DNA from 4 places in the Ruegeria sp. BH8 genome. Region 2 is predicted to be linked to each of the others. Evidence: riboswitches for the same ligand, from Rfam matches in the RefSeq annotation. Region 2 holds a riboswitch; each other region holds the start of a gene.
What was found. A riboswitch is a leader RNA that binds a small molecule or an ion and turns the genes downstream of it on or off. The one in region 2 is predicted to bind cobalamin.
Positions count from the first base shown of each region.

Region 1: linked by a shared signal. The riboswitch ahead of ACR0AD_RS06720 (DUF1636 family protein) and the one ahead of ACR0AD_RS18450 (hypothetical protein) in region 2 are both predicted to bind cobalamin.
Region 3: linked by a shared signal. The riboswitch ahead of ACR0AD_RS19890 (DUF4198 domain-containing protein) and the one ahead of ACR0AD_RS18450 (hypothetical protein) in region 2 are both predicted to bind cobalamin.
Region 4: linked by a shared signal. The riboswitch ahead of ACR0AD_RS12020 (ABC transporter substrate-binding protein) and the one ahead of ACR0AD_RS18450 (hypothetical protein) in region 2 are both predicted to bind cobalamin.

Region 1 is NZ_JBQFSP010000001.1:1,351,478-1,355,120, reverse strand. It holds gene cobN (cobaltochelatase subunit CobN) at 1-416, opposite strand, end outside; gene cobW (cobalamin biosynthesis protein CobW) at 420-1,475, opposite strand; gene ACR0AD_RS06720 (DUF1636 family protein) at 1,480-1,854, opposite strand; cobalamin riboswitch at 1,949-2,153, opposite strand; gene ACR0AD_RS06715 (NAD(P)-dependent oxidoreductase) at 2,256-3,251, shown strand; tRNA gene ACR0AD_RS06710 (tRNA-Cys) at 3,430-3,503, opposite strand.
Region 2 is NZ_JBQFSP010000015.1:48,887-52,529, forward strand. It holds gene rsgA (ribosome small subunit-dependent GTPase A) at 1-640, shown strand, start outside; gene ACR0AD_RS18445 (alpha/beta hydrolase family protein) at 676-1,533, opposite strand; cobalamin riboswitch at 1,666-1,884, shown strand; gene ACR0AD_RS18450 (hypothetical protein) at 1,975-2,382, shown strand; gene ACR0AD_RS18455 (protein-tyrosine phosphatase family protein) at 2,374-2,886, opposite strand; gene ACR0AD_RS18460 (DNA polymerase III subunit gamma/tau) at 3,059-3,643, shown strand, end outside.
Region 3 is NZ_JBQFSP010000023.1:14,803-18,445, forward strand. It holds gene ACR0AD_RS19880 (cobalt ABC transporter permease) at 1-375, opposite strand, end outside; gene cbiM (cobalt transporter CbiM) at 372-983, opposite strand; gene ACR0AD_RS19890 (DUF4198 domain-containing protein) at 990-1,775, opposite strand; cobalamin riboswitch at 1,908-2,106, opposite strand; gene ACR0AD_RS19895 (ROK family transcriptional regulator) at 2,228-3,433, opposite strand; gene ACR0AD_RS19900 (substrate-binding domain-containing protein) at 3,608-3,643, shown strand, end outside.
Region 4 is NZ_JBQFSP010000006.1:9,495-13,137, reverse strand. It holds partial or broken gene ACR0AD_RS12030 (ABC transporter ATP-binding protein) at 1-8, opposite strand, end outside; gene ACR0AD_RS12025 (FecCD family ABC transporter permease) at 5-1,036, opposite strand; gene ACR0AD_RS12020 (ABC transporter substrate-binding protein) at 1,051-2,055, opposite strand; cobalamin riboswitch at 2,209-2,401, opposite strand; gene ACR0AD_RS12015 (hypothetical protein) at 2,832-3,643, shown strand, end outside.

The sequences.
Region 1 (3,643 bases), on a different contig from region 2:
CTCAGGGTCGAGAGGGGCAGGGTCGAATACTCATCCAACCGAGTGTCTTCACGCCCATCCGCCGGTAATACGGCCAGTGCGATGCCTTTGGCCTGCGCCAGTGCCAGAACCTGTTGCAACCCGTAAGACCAATAGGGCACGCCACCTATCAGACGGATCAGGATGCCCTTTGCGCCCTCAAGTGTCTGTTCGACATAGGTATCGACGGACAGAGGGTGCTTCAGCGCCGCAAGATTGGCCAGCCGCAGGGGTGGCATCCGCCCCTCAGGTCCGCCGCCGCGATGCCAGCCCGCCGCGAAAGCGCCCAGGTCACTGTCGGAAAAGGACAGCACAACCAGATCAGCCGGGCTTTGGCCCAGATCGGTTGGGGTCTCGGTTTCCTCGAGCCCGTGGCTTTCGCGAAAGACGACGTGCATGACTTACTCGGCAACCTCGGTCACACCCACGAGGATATCACGGATCTCGGCCTCTTTGATGTCGTCATGCTCGGCAATCACGACCAGGCGCGAGCGGCGCTCTTCACCGGGCTCCCACGGGCGGTCGTATTGGTGACGAACCCGCGCGCCGACAGCCTGAACCAGCAGGCGCATCGGTTTGCCTGTGACGGCGGCATAGCCTTTGACGCGCAGGATATTCAGCTCAGATGCAAGACGTTCAATCCTGGCTACCAGTTCCGCCGGGTCGGTCTGTTCCGGTAACTCGACGATGATGCTTTCGAAATCGTCATGCTCATGATCGTGATGGCCATCGTGATGAGACGGGCGGGCATCCATATCATCTTCGGCGGCAGCCTCAAGGCCAAGCACGACACGTACGTCGACGACACCCTCGGCGACCTCAACAACGGGAAGCGGGCGCGGCGCCTCGGCGGCGATGATCTGTTTAGCTTTCGCGACACCTTCGGGACCTGCCAGATCGGGCTTGGTCAGCAGGATGATATCCGCACATGAGATCTGATCCTCGAACACCTCGGACAAGGGTGTTTCGTGATCGATCGAGTCATCAGCCAGCCGTTGGGCATCCACCGCTTCAACGTTCGGAGCAAAGCGACCGGCGGCCACAGCCTCGGCATCGGCCAGCGCAATCACGCCATCAACGGTGATTTTCGAACGGATATCAGGCCAATCAAATGCTTTCAGCAGCGGTTTGGGTAGTGCAAGGCCGGATGTTTCGATCAGGATGTGATCCGGGCGCGGTTCCAGCGCCATCAGCGCCTCGATGGTCGGGATGAAGTCATCGGCCACGGTGCAGCAAATGCAGCCGTTTGCCAGTTCCATGATGTTTTCCGCAGGGCAATCCGGTATCGCGCAGGATTTCAGAATGTCGCCATCAACACCCACATCGCCAAACTCGTTAACAACAATCGCAAGACGCTTTCCCTGCGGGTTCTGCATCAGATGGCGCACCAGCGTGGTTTTGCCCGAGCCCAGAAAGCCGGTGATCACGGTGACGGGAAGTTTTTCTAGGTTCGACATGATCTCAACCTCCAATCGGGGGAATGCGCGAGGCGCAGTTTTTGCGGAAATGTTCAGGACGGTCGCGCCACTTCACCAGACCATCGTCTGTGGCCAGATACTTGGTCACACCATCGATGATGACATCGACGTGATCGACTTCGTTCAGGTTCTCGTAAACAAAGGTCCAGCGATCCGGCCCGCCCCGAAGAACGATGGAACAGCCCTGATCGCAGTTCGAAAGGCATTCGACAGGTTTCAGAATGATGCCATCTGGCAGGGCAGCCTGTTCCAAGGCCTTGTGCAACAATGTGCCGGGACGCTCAGCATCATCCTCGAAGGGCAGACCCCGGCGGCAAGTCGTGCAGACCAGTAATTCTACCGGTGCGGTCTCGGTCATGTCTCTCATCCCCCCAAATCCTCTTCGCGGGGGACGGGGTTTCATGCGGGCACCACGTCTGCACATGGACCCGACACCGGAACACCCCGCCCGGTTTCAACTTCGGGTGTTGGCAGGTCTCCCGGCTTGCGGATGCCAGAGCGGTTGCTCTGTCGGATGTCCCGCCTTCCCGGCACAGGCCAGTGGCATTGGGCATCCTCTCCGGTCACGGTCGCGGGGGCGGCTGCGTTTGGCGGATGAACCGTTGACGCATTCCCTTTTCATCGGCTGTTGCCGACACCAACGTCCGGGACATGCGGCACCGCCGACCCGCTTGTCAAGCGGTTCGCGCGCAACAAATAAGCCAAGGTGAAAAAAGCGACCTGTAGGCGTCGTTCGGCGGCATGAAGTGCGTGTTCGGTATGTGGTCGCATGACGGGAAAACGACGAACTTGGAGATGCGTCATATGAAAGTGGGATTTATCGGTCTGGGTAACGTTGGCGGCAAGCTTTCGGGATCCCTTTTGCGCAATGGCATTGACCTGACTGTGCATGACCTGAACGCAGATCTGGTGGCCGAATTTGTCGCCAAAGGCGCAAAGGCGGCAGAAGGGCCCGCCCAGCTGATGCGCGATTGCGATGCGGTGATCACCTGTCTGCCGTCTCCGGCAGCATCGGACGCAGTCATGAAGGAGATGTTGCCCGAAGTGGGCCCCGGCAAGATCTGGATGGAGATGTCGACCACAGACGAAGCCGAAGTCAAACGCCTCGGTGCCGAAGTCATTTCACGCGGCGGTGCAGCTGTGGATTGCCCGGTTTCTGGCGGGTGCCACCGTGCCGCGACGGGCAATATCTCGATCTTTGCGGGCTGTGACCGGGAAACGTTTGAACGAATTCTGCCGTTCCTGACGACAATGGGCCGCCGGGTTTTGCACACCGGCGAGCTGGGCTCGGCCTCGGTGCTGAAAGTGATGACCAACTATCTTGCCACTGCCAACCTGATTACCTGCGCCGAAGCACTGGTTACAGCAAAGGCTGCGGGGATGGATCTGAACACGACCTATGAGGCGATCAAAATCTCGTCCGGCACATCCTTCGTGCACGAAACCGAAAGTCAGGTCATCCTGAACGGGTCGCGCGATATTTCCTTCACCATGGATCTGGTGAAGAAGGATATCGGTTTGTTTCAGGAGGTCGCCGACCGCGCCGGGGTGCCGCTGGAAATAAACCCGGTGATGATCAACATCTTTAACGATGGTATCGCACGATATGGCGAACGCGAGCTTTCACCAAATATTATCAAACGGCTGGAAGAGGCAACCGGCCTGGATATCACCGCCCCGGGCTTTCCAGCCGAAATGACGGATGATGAACCGGAAGAGCCGGGATACGAGGTTGTGCCACAAGGGCGCGCCTGAGGGTAGGGCAAACACCAGACTACATCGCGCCCCGTGAACGAGCAGGGGTAGGCAGGTGTTCCGAAAAAACACGCCATATCTGGCCCGCAGTTCGACAGAATCGCGGGCCATGAACGTCTGAAAATACCAAGCGTCACACGCGCATACTGCGGGGCCAAGTCAGCGATTTGGATGTAGTTGGAGGCGAGTACCGGAATCGAACCGGTGTACACGGATTTGCAATCCGCTGCGTCACCACTCCGCCAACTCGCCTTTTCAAGTAAAATCAAATACTTGCTGTGGTGTGACTGGGTTTTTAACAGCTTTCCTCTGGGGCGTCCAGTGGATTGCGCGCGAAATTGCCGGCAAGATCGAAATTTGCCGAAGTCCACGCCCAAGGAGTTGATCAAGAT
Region 2 (3,643 bases):
TTATCCGGTCGTCGTCCTGACGAAAGCTGACCAGTCGGATGACCCCGGCAGTTTCTCGGGACAAGTGCAATCTCTGGACCCTTTTCTGTCGGTGCTGGCGATCAATGCGCTGGACCCGGCAGATGTCGAAAAGGTTCTGGCATGGTGCCCCAAAGGCCAGACCGGCGCGCTGGTCGGGTCGTCGGGCGTAGGTAAAACGACGCTCAGCAACGCCATGACGGATCAAAACCTCGCCACGTCTGGAATTCGCGAAGACGACGCACGGGGCAGACACACGACAACGGTGCGCGCGTTGCACGGGATGGGTAACGGTGGCTGGCTGATCGACACGCCGGGAATGCGCGCACTGCGTTTGCTGGACGCTCAGGACGGGATCGACAACGTGTTCTCGGACATCACGGAGCTTGGCCAAAGCTGTCGCTTTTCGGATTGTCAGCACGAGACCGAGCCCGGCTGTACCGTGCAGAACGCAATCGACGAAGGCGTTCTTGATCCGGCGCGGCTGGACCGCTGGCGCAAGCTGCGGCGTGAAGATCAGCGAAACTCGGAAACCGTTGCCCAATCGCGGGCGCGGGACAAGGCGTTCGGCAAGATGGTGCGCGGTGTCATGCAGGACAAGAAGCTTCGCAAACGGCCATAACTGCAAGGTGTTAGGAAAACCTGCGTCGCGTCTGATCAGGCGATCAGGCGCGGCCAGACCGCTGCATTGCGACGGGCAAATGCTCCGATATGGCCTATTTCCGGCAGTCCGAATTCAGCAGGCTTCAGAAGGTGGCGTCTGGCCTCGGGGCCATACAAATCAGCAAGGCGCCAAACCGCCTCGGGCGGAGCCATCTGGTCATCTTCGAACGTGAACAGATCCACTGGTGTTCCAGAACTGCCCCAATGCGCATCAGGCAAATTCTGCCCGATCTCGGGAACGTAGCTAAGAGGGGCTGTACACCATTTGCGCCATTGCCAGTAGACCGAGGCGGGCAGGTCCGAACCAAACCCGATTGCTTTGCCGGGTAGATAGCCAAGTGCCCGCACCATCAGCGGTGCATGGCCATACCAGAACAGCCCTGCCAACCCCCGATAGGGCCATGGGTGATCTTTCAAAGTCACCAGCCCCGAACACACACCGATCATTCGGTCGATCTGGTCGATATCCGGCTGCACCGGCCCCAGCATCGCACCGACGGAATGGCCGATGGTCCACTGCTGCGCCTTTGGAAACCGCCTGCGCATTTCGGCCCGTGCCGCTGGCATATCGATCAACGCCCAATCCGCCATTGTTGCAGTTGCGTCTTTCAGGCGGCCGACCAAAGAAAGCCCGTAGTCCCGATAGTCATAGGTCAGGCAAGCTATCCCCCGCTCGGTAGCCAGCCATCGCGCAAAGTGTTGATAATAGTCACGCGGCACACCCGTGGCACTGTTAAGTACGACAACGGTTTCCGGCTCACCCACTGGCCGGTACAGCCGTGCCGACAAGGTCACGGACCCTGACGGAAAGCGGAAATCTTCGATCAACACCGTCTGTTCCGTATCCAACATGATCCCCGGCTTTCGCTGAAACAATGGTTTGCCTGCCTTCGATGCCGACGAAACTAAGCCGGAACGTAAACCGCATCCAGCATGACCAAACGTCCGGCCTAAAGATCGGCTTGACTCGGAACGCGATCAGGCGCTAGCGGTTGTGTGATGGTTTCCGGCCCCAACAAGAGGTCGGGATGAAAAGGGAACACGGTGCGGTTTGTCTGGTCACACAGATATCAACCAAGTCCGCGACTGCCCCCGCAACTGTAAGCGGTAAGCAATGCCGAAATACCACTGGCCCACGGGCTGGGAAGGTCGGCAGAGCAATGACCCGCAAGTCAGGAGACCTGCCATCGGAACTGAAACCGAAACTCGGGCGGGGTGTCCGGGCAGGTCCTGACAGCGAGATGCTGTCCCACCTGCCCCAATATCCAGCCCACCACGCGCGGAGGGCGCAGGATGATCTGGAAGACAAAGTCACACGAATACAGCGCAACTGTGTGCCAGCGGACGGGCAATACCTGCCCGGCTTTGGCGCGACTGGCCCGCTCGATTTCCGAAGCCATGGCGCAGGCGGTTTCGGCCACCAGCGAAGATTTCGAATTTGAAGGCAACAGCGCGCTGTCACATTGCGCGGAAGGGTGCATGGCAACGATCCGAGCGCGATCCGACAGCGTTCGCGTTTTCTGCGGGGCGCACCCTGATACGGCAATTCGGGACCTTGATGCCTATGCCGATTTGATCTTCGGACCTACATTCAGCACGCTGCCCTCGGGCATTGTCGCGAACCCGCCTTGCGCCATGATCGAGGTTTCAACGATCCGGCCCCGGAAAACCGGCTACGCACCCCAGCAGCTGTCAGCTTGATCCCACTTCCACCTGTGCCGGGGTGATCCGGGACGCCCAGGCCAGCTGCGCATCGGTTTCGACAGCGCAGGGGCGCACGGCCCGCAGGCGGTCCAGTGCGTCGCTGGCGCGTTCACCGCATTCAACCATCAGTCGCAGAACAATCATCCCGGATCTGCCGCACCCCCCACGGCAATGCACAAGAACCCGGCCACCGCCCGACAGCGCATGTCGGGCCGTGGCGCTGACCTCTGGCCAGGCCTTCTGAACCGCCTGCGTCGGTGCTCCAAAATCTTCGATCGGCAGGTGAACCCACCGGCTGGCACGGCTTTGGATGTCGCTGCCAAAGTGCTGCGCGCCATCCTGAAGCATTTCAACATCCGTCGTCATTGAAATCACAAGGCCCGGTTTCCAAGCCGCAATCATATCCAGATCGCCGACGTAATCCCCGCCACGCCCGGGCATTGAAGTAAGGGCAAGCGTTCCGCCTCCGACCTGCAGAGCAAAAATGACCAGCTGCGACATGAAGTGCGTCCTCCCCCAAGGTACTCTTTAAGAAATGAGTCATTAAATCCGCTGGACCAGTTTAGTTGGAAACCAGCCCGTTTCTGAAACAAAAAATCATCACGCCCCACAGTGGACGCGGAGTGCCGCCGCCACTACGCTGTGCCGAAGCACCGAATCCGAGCGAGAAGACATGACAGACACACCAAGCCCCGCCTATCAGGTTCTCGCCCGCAAATACCGCCCGGAAACCTTTGCCGACCTGGTGGGTCAAGATGCTATGGTGCGCACCCTAAAAAACGCCTTCGAGGCCGACCGGATTGCGCAGGCCTTTATCATGACCGGCATTCGCGGAACGGGAAAAACCACCACGGCGCGGATCATCGCCAAAGGCATGAACTGCATCGGACCGGATGGAACCGGAGGACCGACAACCGAGCCTTGCGGTCAGTGCGAGCATTGCGTCGCAATCATGGAAGGTCGCCATGTCGATGTGATGGAAATGGATGCGGCCAGCCGTACCGGCGTCAACGATATCCGCGAGATCATCGACAGTGTCCGCTATCGCGCCGCCAGTGCACGCTACAAGATCTACATCATCGACGAGGTTCACATGCTCTCGACCAGCGCATTCAACGCGCTGCTCAAGACGCTCGAGGAACCGCCCGCACATGTGAAATTCATCTTCGCGACCACCGAGATTCGCAAAGTGCCGGTCACGGTTCTGTCGCGGTGTCAGCGCTTTGACCTGCGCCGGATCGAGCCCGAAGACATGATC
Region 3 (3,643 bases), on a different contig from region 2:
CGCCGCTGTCTGGGCAGGTGCGTTTGTTGGCGGGGTATCAGGTTCCGCTTCAACGCCCATGATCCGGGCGACATCCGCAGCGGGCATGGTGACCTCGGCCACATGTCCGGCACCAAGGTTTGCAAAGAATGTATGGGCCACCGGCGCGTTTGGCGTGTAGATAAAAAACCCGTCTGCATCTGTTACGATACGGCCCAGCTCGGCTCCGTCCGGGCCGTTGACGATGACCTCGGCCCCGCTTGCCATGTCACCATTGGAAAAGCCGATTTCGCCTTCGATGGCGTCACCGGATTTAAACACTCCGGCTATGACCTTATGCGCCAAGGCAGGTAGGGGTGCGCAGCACAGCGCCAGAATGATTGCCAGATACCTCATGCGACCGCTCGTTTGACAAACAGCTCGGGCTTGACCTTGCGCGCCAGCAAAACCGCGAACCCGGTCAGGATCGCCTCAATCGCCATGACAGGAATATGTGCAAAGAAAACAATCTTAGCCGCAGGCAGGAAGGCATCCCCGGACAAGGCCAGTGAAAACGCAACCATGCCGGTTGTGGCGGCAATGGCAAAGGCACCGCCGACCCCGCCCCATATCGCACCTTGCAGCGGTGAGCCGTGGGCGATCAGGCGGCCAAAGATCAGCCCGGCCAGAACCGCGGGCAACGCGATGTTCAGGGTGTTGATCCCCAATACCGTCAACCCGCCAAAGCCAAAGAAGACGGCCTGCAGCAAAAGCCCGACGAACAGGGCCGGGAATGCGGCCCAGCCCAGCAAAAGCCCGGCCATTCCGTTGAGGATCAGATGCACTGACGAAGGGCCAATCGGCACATGGATCAGCGATGCCACGAAAAAGCTGGCAGACAGCACCCCCGCAGTGGGGATGCGATCAAGATCCAGCGACCTGAGGCCCATGGCAATTCCACCCGCAGCAGCGACGGCTCCGCCGATCACGACCGGGTTGGACAAGGCTCCGTCAACGATGTGCATCTACGGTTACTCCAAATCCCAGGCGCGGATCCAGATGACCGCGTCCTGGCTTAGTTCTTTGCCGTTGTGTTTGGTCACGGGACCGGCGCCGAGTGCGGCAAATCCCCAATATCCGGCTTTTGGAACGCCAAACGTGAAATACCCGTTATCATCCGAAGTTGCGACCAATGCACCACCCGGCATCGGCGAGACCGACGGGGCGGAAGCGGCCGCGCTTTCCATGTCCGGTTCTGCGGCCATGTACTCGATCTCGATCTCGGCACCCGCAACCGGTTGGCCTTCGGCCATAACCCGACCTGTAAACGTCGAACCCGCGATGATGTTGGTTGGTTTGTTGAGCGGGATGATCTCAACCGGCAGGCCCACCGGGTTCATCCAGTCGGTCGGCAGTTCATTGCGGTTCAGGAATGCCTTGGCGATCTGCTGGATATAGATATCCTCGGATTCCTCATAATAGGGCTGGGGAACAGTCACCAACACATAGTCGCCCGACCGTTTGACGGGAACATAACCCTTGAATGCCGCGCCTTCGTTTTCGCCGCCGGTGAAACGTACGGGTTCCAGGGTATCCAGCAGATCGGTTTTCTGACCGTTGTGGATCACGTAGAATTCCTGCGGCTTGTCCAGATCCATGACATGCCCGTTCGAGAACGGATGCCAAAAGATCAGCTTGACCGGAACATTCCCCGGTGCGTCGATCATGGTGTCAGCGGTGTATTCCAGCAGGAAATGCGCATTTGCCATCGCTGGAAGCGCCATCGCCACAGCGGCTGCGGAAAGCAGCTTGGTCATCAATAGTCGTCCTTGTCCCATCGCACCAACCCCGGTACGAGATGCGTTTTGACTGCGGGGACGTCCAAGCTAAGCTGCTTTTTCAAGCATCCTGCTCCGACGCACATCCCGTCGCCGATTAGGAGTGCCCTTGTCAAAGGCACATGTCCGGCAGGTATCCTGACTTGCGGGTCAAAGCGTTGGGCTGGCCTTCCCGGATTAACACCAGTGGCACTTCAGCCCTGCTCGCCGCTTACAGTTGCGGGTGCAGTTGCGGAATTGGGCCAAAGCCCGCACCGCATTCCCTATTGATTCCAGAGCACGCCCCGGAACCGGACATGCCGAGCGGCTTGCCAGACTTCTTCGGCATCCGTCAACGATCAATTGCGCTGGCTGTCAAAAAGTTTAGCGGGCGATGCCCTTTTTCCGACGGATCCGCTTTGGATGCAGGTCAGGGTTTTTCGGGAATGAACCTACCCTTCGAGCAGGTATCTTTCCGACAATGGCAAACTGGCCGCCCCCAATGAGCGGGCATCCGGGCCTGCCGTCCCCGCCAACACCAAAGGCCGTTCCAGCCCGGTCAGGTTCAGGTCGGATAGTTCGACCTCAACCAGTTCCACCAGCCGCGCCTTAATGCCTGCGGGCATCCAGCCATCAATCTTGACACATTCGAAGTCGATCAGGCTGCAAGATGAGACTGTGGCATGGGCGATCCCGTGCGCCGCTTGTTTCAGCCAGTTCTCAAGGTGGGTTTTCGGTACGTCCCAATGCTGTGTCGTTTCCCAAATTGAACCGGCTGTTGCGGCATTCTCACCTGTCGCGCGCTCCAGTACATAAAGACTGGCGACATCTATCAACGGTTTCACTCCGCCTGCGTCGTCCGGCACAGGCAATGGACCAAGCGCACCGGCATTTCCCCGCCCCGAAAAGATGGAGCCGTTCAGAACCACCCCGCCCCCAATGAAGAAGCCCACATAAAAATACAGGAAATCTCGTGGGCCTTCCGCCGGGCCAAAGACCAGCTCGGCACCGCAGGCGGCCGTTGCGTCGTTCTGTAGGAATACCGGCAAGTCATAGCTTGAGGCCAGTGCGCCTTTCAGGTCCGCGTCACGCCACGGATCCATTTTCTCCTGCGGAACCTGCAATGTCTGCGCCCAGTCCCAAAGGTAGAACGGCATCGCAATCCCAAGACCCGCGATCCTGCCGCGCGCTTCGGGCGACAGCGACGTCATCACTTTGTCGAGGCTTTCCTTGGAAAAGCTCAATGTCGCCTCGGGCGTCGGAAAATCATAAGTCCGCCGCTCACGGTGCCTGACATTGCCAAGGAAATCCGTCAGCACCAGCTCGGTACTGCGCCGCCCGACTTTGAGCCCAAAGAAATACGCGCCATCCGGATTCAGGCGCATGGGAACCGAGGGCTGCCCGACTTTTCCCCGGATCGGTTCGCCCCGCAGAAGCAGCCCATCGGTTTCCAACTGGCGCATGATGACCGAAACCGTCTGTGCCGACAGCCCGGTCATCCGCGCGATCTCAGATTTTGCAAGGGCCTGATGGCGCCGGACCAGTGACAGGACAAGCCGTTCATTTCGGGCCCGCATTCCGCTTTGATTGGTGCCGCGCATGTCTGGCTCGCGTACGCCAGCGGTATTGTCCAAAGAGTTGTTTGCAGACACGGCCATCCCCTTCGTGACGACAATGTTGAAACCCTTCCTTTCTGTCAATAATAAATAAGAGTGATTTATTTATTGACTCAAAATTCGAATCTTGTGATGGTTTTCACGTTCGATCGGGCCGGATTTCGCCCGATCAGACGTATGCCCTGACGGGCATTGGGAAAACTGGGAGGACTACCGATGAAACTTGCGAAACTTGCAGGCGCTACGGCGCTG
Region 4 (3,643 bases), on a different contig from region 2:
ATCTTCATCGGGCGCTCCTCTGGCCGCGCACCAAAATTACGGCAAAGGCAGGCGCACCGATCAGAGCGGTGACCACCCCAATCGGCAGAACCTGACCCGGGATGATGATGCGCGACACGATATCTGCGCCGATCAGGAAGACCGCTCCGATCAAGGCGGAGGTTGGGATAAGCCTGCGATGCCCCGGTCCCACAAGGAACCGGGCAGCATGAGGGATGACCAGCCCGACAAAGCCAATGGATCCGACGATAGAAACCATGACAGCTGTCGTGAGCGCGGTCGCAAAGATCAGGGTTGCCTGCACCCGACGTACCGATATGCCCAGCGAGGCCGCTGAATCAGAGCCAAAAATAAAGGCGTCCAGTGCTCTGGCGTGAAAGCGGCAAATGAGCCAACCGACAAGGGCCACCGGAATGGCCAGATACACATCCGGCCAGCGCACGCCGCTGAGGTTTCCCATCAGCCAGAACATGATCCCGCGCGCCTGATCGGCATTGGCGGATTTGGCGATGATGAAGGCCGTCAGCGCATTGAACAACTGAGACCCGGCAATTCCCGCCAGGACGATCTGTGCCGTCGCAGCCCGTCCGCCCCCTGCGCCAGCGGCTCGGGCCAGCAACGCGACAAAACCAAAAGCCAAAAGCGCGCCATTGAACGCGCCAAAAGACAGCGACAAGGCCCCCCCACCCAAACCAGCGATGGTTACAGCCACGGCACCCGTCGAGGCCCCGGCAGAAATGCCCAAAATGTAAGGGTCGGCCAACGGGTTGCGCAGCAAAGCCTGCAACACGACCCCTGCGACAGCCAGACCGGCACCGCAGGACGCAGCGACCAGAGCGCGAGGAATCCGGTAGCTCCAGATAATACCCTGATCAATTGGGTCTACAGGAAAGTCCGCTCCGGCCAGCTTGTTGGCCAGAACGGAGAGAACCAAATCGGGCGACAGAGAGGTTTCCCCGATCATCGCGCCCGCAAGAACCGCCGCAATCAACAATGGCACGGTAAGGCACGCAGCCTTGAAACCCTGCCGTAAAATTGCGGCGACCTCGTTCACAGGTTGTTTCCGATGGTATCCAGCTTCTCGGCCAGATCCTCCAGCGCCGGGATTGCGCGGATGGTGGCGTCCATGGCCTGCGCATCCATAATGACGATCCGGTCATTTTTGACCGCATCCATCTGGCTGGTCACCGGATCAGTGCGCAGGAACTCCAGCTTTTTCAGGTAGTCGTCCGCAGCAAAGCGACGGCGGTCCATCTTGGCGATAACAATCACCGTCGGATTGGCTTTGGCAATGGTTTCCCAGCCCACTGTTGGCCATTCTTCATCCGTCTCGACGACGTTGCGGATACCCAATTTACTCATCATGTATCCCGGTGCGCCTTTCTGTCCGGCCACAAACGGGTCGCTTTCCATTTCGGGAGAGGAAAACCAGAATACGGCTGACACATCGTCCAGCTTCACGGTTTGCGCCTTGGCGACGGCTGCGGCTTCGCGGGCCTTGTACTCGGCAACCAGGTCCGTGCCGCGTTCGGATACATCAAAGGCTGCCGCCAGTTCTTCGATACCCTGATACAGCGTATCGGTCGAGAACGCTTGCAGGCGGGTGCCATCGCCGCCGACCGTATTGTCTTTGCCGATGCAATCTGCAGGCATTACGTACGTTGGAATGCCCAGTTCGTGAAATTGCTCACGCGTGGCGACGATGCCCTCGGGTCCGACATGCCATTCATATTGCGCTGCGACCAGTCCCGGCCGCTTGGCAACAACGCTTTCAAAGCTGGGATCATTGTCCGCCAGACGCTCTACCTTGGCATTCACCTCGGCATATTCAGGCAGCACCTCGTTGAACCAGACCGAAGTTCCAAGAACCTGCTCGCCCAGACCCAGCGCATAAAGCACCTCGGTCGCGGCCTGGCCGACCGTGACTGACGACGTCACTGGCGCGTCAAACGTGACCGAGTGACCGCAGTTTTCGATAGAAAGGGGAAAGTTTCCTTCGGCGGCAGCGCTGGTAGCCAGCAAGGAAAGGCCAAACAGGCCAGTGCGTAGAAACATGACAATCGATCTCCATGTGTCAATGACCAGAGAACGGGTGAATGGGCATTTACCGAAGCAACAGGCGCTTTACTGCCTGCCGTGAGCGCAGGGTAGAAAATAGACCGCCCGGCGCGTTTCTTCGGCAACCTCCCCGGACAACCCCGCCCGGCGTGTTTCGGTTTCATACCGGCAGGTCTCCTGACTGACGGGTCTTTGTCTGTCCTGTCTTCCCAGACCAAAATGGCCCAGTGACGGAAATGGACAGCGCTCGCCGCCTACAGTTGCGGGGGCAGTTCCGGTTGGCACCAAAAGGCACCTCGGATTCCCTCTTAGCCACATCGGGACCGGTAAAACGCGGGTACCTTAACACTTACCCTGCGGCAAGAAAAAACTCCGGGGTCTTTCCTATTTTCTCGCAAGAGCATGCACCTGCGCGTCTCAACATGGCGCTGATATCAGAAAAGCCGCTGAGAACGCGCCAAAATCCGGACCCAGATTCATAGTGTGTGATATTAGGGAAAATCATGGCTGGGGTGGTAGGATGCCATGCTAAGTCCTTGATATATATTATTTAAATGTAAAATATCAAGAATATGGGGTCAAGTTAGAAATTTTGTATCCCGGTTTGTATCCGCAAAAGAAAAGTTGGGTTATCTACCGTTCTTTTGAGGAGTTCAGACCGCCTGCTGCCTCGGACAGGAATTTTCTCGCATTTTGAGACAGTCGACTGCTATGCAGAGAGTATGGCTAAAAGACCCGACATTGGCCTCAGGCAGGGGCGTAGATTGTGTCAAATGCGGCACGAGGACCGGCTGGCGTTCATCGCTGAAGGTCTTCCTATCCTACTGGCCAGTGCCCAGGGTTTTCAGGATGCCGCTTCCCGGCTTCATGACAGTCCAAGAGAGGAAGATGTGCTTGTTAGCTTTGCGGATGAAGAGGCCGCGAAAGTTCTTATCTTGATGGACATTGTTCGCTGTCCCCCCGCGCAGGTGAACCAGAATATTGGAAAGTTGATGCGCTGGTTTTACGATCACTTGGCACGGCTGGTCTATGCGAAGGCGACAAGTTGGAAACCGACGAGCGTTCAACAGCTCCAGAACTATTTGGAAAAGGAATGCGAAGAACACACGCTGGAGGGTTTCGCGGGAGAGTTTATCATGCCTGGCGGGCCAGTCCACAAACGTGAAAGCGCTCTTTATGCGGACATTCAATCATACGACAATGATGAATTGGCCTGGCACGAACCGAGAACCAGACCGTCACTTTTCGGACCGGAAGAATCCGATGCCTTAAGTCTTGTCAACGCCATGCAGCGGTTGGGGATGCTTAGTCTCGACGGCCTTCGGATCATTGCGACAGTCTGGAGCCGGACACGTTTCACTGATGAACAAACGCCACAAGCAGCCAAATCCCTGACCCGGGCAACTCTGGAGAAGATCGAGGCGGCTGGGCTGATCTTCGATAGCGCGGACCAAGGTGACCTGATTAAGCTCTATGGCCGCTGGCAGCTCCCGATGTATGAACTTCATATCACTCCGACAATTCAGACGCTTGAAGAACTCCGCAAAGCACAGACGAGGATGCTGAATGATGAAATCGGCGGCTG